2 regions of the Pseudoflavonifractor sp. HCP28S3_F10 genome follow, and region 2 is predicted to be linked to the other one. Evidence: predicted binding sites of a transcription regulator. Region 2 holds the regulator's gene; the other holds the start of a gene.
What was found. Region 2 encodes HrcA, which represses chaperone genes, less so after heat shock. Its sites were predicted from a motif close to TGTTAGCACTCNNNNNNNNNGAGTGCTAACA; they were not measured.

Region 1: ACTNBZ_RS01395 (Hsp20/alpha crystallin family protein) is a predicted target of HrcA. The motif match lies at 1,290-1,320, and genes of this name have one in related genera.

The regions. Positions count from the first base shown of each region.
Region 1 is NZ_JBQHUB010000001.1:280,712-283,099, forward strand. It holds gene clpB (ATP-dependent chaperone ClpB) at 1-501, opposite strand, end outside; gene ACTNBZ_RS01395 (Hsp20/alpha crystallin family protein) at 650-1,078, opposite strand; gene ACTNBZ_RS01400 (MATE family efflux transporter) at 1,431-2,388, shown strand, end outside.
Region 2 is NZ_JBQHUB010000014.1:46,802-49,189, reverse strand. It holds gene grpE (nucleotide exchange factor GrpE) at 1-438, opposite strand, end outside; gene hrcA (heat-inducible transcriptional repressor HrcA) at 454-1,509, opposite strand; gene ACTNBZ_RS07785 (MBL fold metallo-hydrolase) at 1,684-2,388, opposite strand, start outside.

The DNA of each region.
Region 1 (2,388 bases), on a different contig from region 2:
CTTTTTCAGGGCGTCATAGGTCTCCTCCGGGTTGTCGCTGGTCACCCGCTGGTTGCCCCGGACGCCGGAGAGCGCCAGGAGGATGCCCTCATGGGTGATGTTATAGGTGCGGAAGAGCTCCTTCAGGGACCGGCCCGCGGTATCCACCAGGGCCAGGAGCAGATGCTCCACCGACACATACTCGTCCTTCATGCCCGCGGCGATGGACTCGGCGGCATTGAGGGCCTGATCCACATCCTGGGCCACGTACACCTTGCCCTGCTCCCGGCCGGAGCCGGAGACCCGGGGCAGCTTCTCCACCTCGGCCTTGACGGCGGCGGCAAAGGAGGGGACGGTGATGCCCATGTTCCCCAGCAGCTGGGGCACCAGGCCGTTCTCGGCCTGCAGCAGGGCCAGCAGGATATGGACCTGCTCGATCTGCTGGTTGCCGTACTCTGTGGCGATGGACTGGGAGGCCTGGATGGCCTCCAGGGATTTCTGGGTATATTTCTGAGCGTTCATAGACGCGTTCACATCCTTTCAAATGGGGAATGCAGGGGTGGGCCGAAGCTCCGCCCCAGAAAAGAATACCCCCGGCGGGGCGTAAAAGCAAGGGGGCGCAAACGAAAGAGGAGCCGGCCAGCGAGAGCTGGCCGGCTCCTGCTGACCGTCAGTCGATGGCGATCCGCTTGGCCTCGGGCACCGCGGGCTTGACCTTGGGAAGAGTCAGCTCCAGAATGCCGTTTTTGTAGGCGGCGGTGATGCCGCTCTCATCAATACCGGAGACGTCGAAGCTGCGGGAGAAGGAGCCGTACCGGCGCTCCCGGCGGATATACTGGCCCTTGGAGTCCTTCTCCTCGCTGGTCTCGCGGTGCTCGGCGGAGATGGTGAGGATGCCCTCCTTCAGGTCCAGGCGGATGTCCTCCTTCTCAAAGCCGGGGAGCTCGGCCTCCAGCACATACTGGTCGCCGGCGTCCCGGATATCGGTGCGGAAGGCGGGGAGACTGGTGTTGTTCTCGCCAAAGAATTTACGCTGGAAGTTATCAAAGGTGTCAAAGAAATTGTCGTTGCCGCGCTCGAACGGAAGCATACCAAACATAGTGATCTCTCCTTTATCCATTGCGGATGATGATTGGGACGGGGTTAGCAGTCTGACGCGAAGTGTGCTATTCATAGGGAAATATTCATCCTTTCGTCCTCATTCAGAGGAGGAACAGCGCCTTGACTTGCCGCCCTCATCTCTCTTTGTTGTCTCCAGTATAGGGCCGGATTATGAACAAATATACAAAAGAATATGTCTGAATTGTAAACATTAGCACTCTTGCAATACGAGTGCTAAAACGAGCGGAAAGCGAAGATACCCTTTACGGGAAGTAAAACTTGCGCTATACTGGGGCCTGCGCGCGCCTGCCGGGCGCGGAGATGGAGAGAAAGAGAGGCGCTTATCACCCATGAGACGGACCAACGACCTGGGAAACGACCCGGTCTTTCCGCTGGTGCTGCATCTGGCGGTGCCCACCATGCTGGCCCAGCTGGTCAGCGTGCTCTACAGCATCGTGGACCGCATCTATATCGGCAATATCCCGGCGGCGGGCGGACTGGCCCTGGCCGGGGTGGGGGTGTGCGGCCCCATCGTGACCCTGCTCTCCTCCTTTGCCAGCCTGGTGGGCCTGGGGGGCAGCCCCATCATGGCCATGCGGATGGGGGAGGGGCGGAAGGAGGAGGCGCGGCGTGTCCTGAACAACTGCTTCCTCATGCTCCTGGTCCTCTCGGCAGCGCTGACCGTCTCCTTTCTGCTGGTGAAGGACAAACTCCTCATGTGGTTCGGCGCCAGTGAGGCCACATTCGCCTATGCCGATCCCTATCTGACCATCTACACGGCGGGGACCTTCTTCGCGCTGATGGCCGCGGGCATGAACAGCTTTCTCATCTGCCAGGGCTTCTCGGGAATGGGAATGGCTACGGTGGTGCTGGGGGCGGGGCTCAATATCGCCCTGGACCCGGTGTTTATCTTTGCGCTGGACATGGGAGTGGCGGGGGCCGCCGTGGCCACCGTGCTCTCCCAGGCGGCTTCCTGTGCCTTTGTGCTGTGGGCCCTGCTGCGGCGGAGCATGCCGGTGCCCCTGGGGTGGGGCGGCTTTGACCTGCGGGTGGTGCGGCGGGTGCTCTCCTTCGGGCTGTCCCCCTTCCTGATCATCGCCACCGACAGCGTGCTCCTCATCGTCTTAAACACTGTGCTCCAGCGGTACGGCGGGCCGGGACTGGGGGATACCCTGGTGACCTGCGCCACCATCGTGCAGAGCTACCTGCTCCTCATCACCATGCCCATGGGAGGCATGACCCTGGGCACCCAGCCGGTGGTCAGCTTCAACTACGGTGCCGGGCAGCCTGGGCGTATCAGAGAGGCCA
Region 2 (2,388 bases):
GTGGACATTGGGATCGAAAGGCTGGCCCAGCGCGGGAATTTCCTCCACGCCCTGTTTGGCCAGGACCTCTTTCAGTCCGGCCATGGTCATCTCCACGCCTTTTTTGTAGGCTTCATCGGCGGTGGACTGCTTCAGGGCACGCTCCAGATTGTCATACACCGGGAGGAAAGCCAGCACCGCATCGGACTTGGCGTTCTGGTACGCGTCGGTCTTTTCCTTCTGGCTGCGCTTGCGGTAATTGTCGTACTCGGCGGCCAGACGGAGGTACTGATCCTCCTTCTTGGCCAGGGTGTCTTTCAGATTCTCCAGCTCGGTCAGAAGGGGATCGGGGGCCTCGCTGCCGGGGGTATCGGCCTGGGGCACGGTATCCTCCGCCGCGGGCGTCTGGACTGCGTCCTCTTCCTGCCGGGCGGTCGTTTCTTTTTCGTTCGTGTTCAAGAGGTTACCTCCTCATTATTCCTCGCCGCCGTTCCTGCCGTCGGGGAGCTCGCCCTGGCCGAACAGCCGGGTGAGTCCTTCGGCAAAGTAGGACAGGCGGGCGGTGATCTTCGCGTAATCCATCCGTGTGGGGCCTACCACGCCGATGACGCCCCTCATGCCGTCGCCGATGTCATAGCTGGCCATGACCACGCTGGTATCCTTCAGCGCATCGGCCACATTTTCCGGGCCGATGAGGATACGCATGGGGCCGTTTTCGGGGACGGGGAAGCGGGCGGCGTCCTGATCCTCGGACAGGTAGCTCATCAGAGGCTGGGCCCGTTCCAGGTTCTGATACTCAGGCAGCTCCAGCAGGTGGGCCAGGCCGGCGGTGTGCACCCGCCGGTGCTCCAGGCTCTCCAGCACCTCCATGGCGAAGGAGACCACCAGGCTGATGAGTCCATAGGCCTCTCCGGCGGCATGCTGGGCCACCCGCATCAGCTCGGGCGTGATCTCGTCCAGGGTCAGGCCGGTGAAGGTGGTGTTGAGCAGGGTGTTGAGCATCTGCAATTGAGCCTGGGTCAGGTCGCTGGGGAGCTGGACCAGCTTGTTGCGCACCAGGTTGGTGTCGGTCATGACCACGATGATGAAGGCGTTGCGCTGGACCATCAGCAGGTCGAAGCGCTGGATGGTCACCCGCTCCATGCCGGCAGACAGGGCGAAGGCGGGATAATTGGTCAGACGGGAGACCACCCGGCCTGCCTCCAGGATGACCCGATCCAGCTCCTGCATCTTGAGGCGCAGGGCGCTGTTGATGCGCTCGGTCTCCTGGACCGACAGCTTGTGCTCCTCCATCAGCTCGTTGACGTAGAGCCGGTAGCCCTGGGGCGAGGGGATGCGCCCGGCGGAGGTGTGGGGTTTTTCCAGCAGGCCCATGGCCTCCAGATCGGCCATGTCGTTGCGGATGGTGGCCGATGAGATGGACCGGCCCAGGTGCTCGGCAATGGCCTTGGAGCCCACAGGCTCGGCGGTGGCAATGTAGCTCTCGATGATGGCACGGAGGATCTTTTTTTTGCGTTCCGTCAAATCCATGCCTCTCACCTTCCTTTTGGTTTAGCACTCATATACCCTGAGTGCTAAAGATAATGTACCACCACCCCAAATAAATGTCAATAGGGGGGTTGTAAATTAAATGTGAACAGGGGAAAGAAAAAAGTCCCGCCCTCTGTTTTCAGAGGACGGGAGAATGTGCTAAAACAGCGGTTTTTAAAAGACCAGCACATCGCCGGTGCGGAGGGGGAACACGTGGCCGGGCTCCGCGTCGGAGAGGAGCCGCCGGGCGGGCAGACCGGTGCAGTGGCCGGTGTAGATGCGCTCCACGCCCAGCTCCTCCACCAGGCGGCGGGAGAGGGCGGTCACCGTCCCGGGTTCTACGCCAAGAGAACCCATGCCGTGCTTGCCCACCAGGTGGAAGCCGCCCACCACCGCGTACACCCGCTGGCCGGGGAAGCGGTCCAGAATGTCCCGGACGATATGGTCCACCCCGGCGTGGCAGCAGGAGTTCATCACCACCAGGCCGTGATCCGTCTCGGCCACCAGAGACTGCTCGTGATCCACGCTGTCGGGAATGAGGTGGAGGCCGGGGGCCAGCAGCCGGGGACCGTCATCCAGGTCGAAGCGGTCCATGCAGGCGTGCAGCAGCTCCTGGCTGACGCCCACATAAAAGGGGTTGCCCTGGTCATCCTCCATGTACCTTGGCTCCACAGCCGCCGGGCGGGCGCATACCCGCACGCCGGGATTGCACCGGAAAAAGGCCCCCAGGCCGTCGCCGTGGTCGTCGTGGCCGTGGGAGAGGGCGGCTCCCTCCACCCGGGTCAGGTCGATGCCCAGGCGGCGGGCGTTCTCGGTAAAGATGCCGGTGGTGCCCCCGTCCAGCAGGTAGAAATGGCCGTTGTACTCCAGATGGAGGGA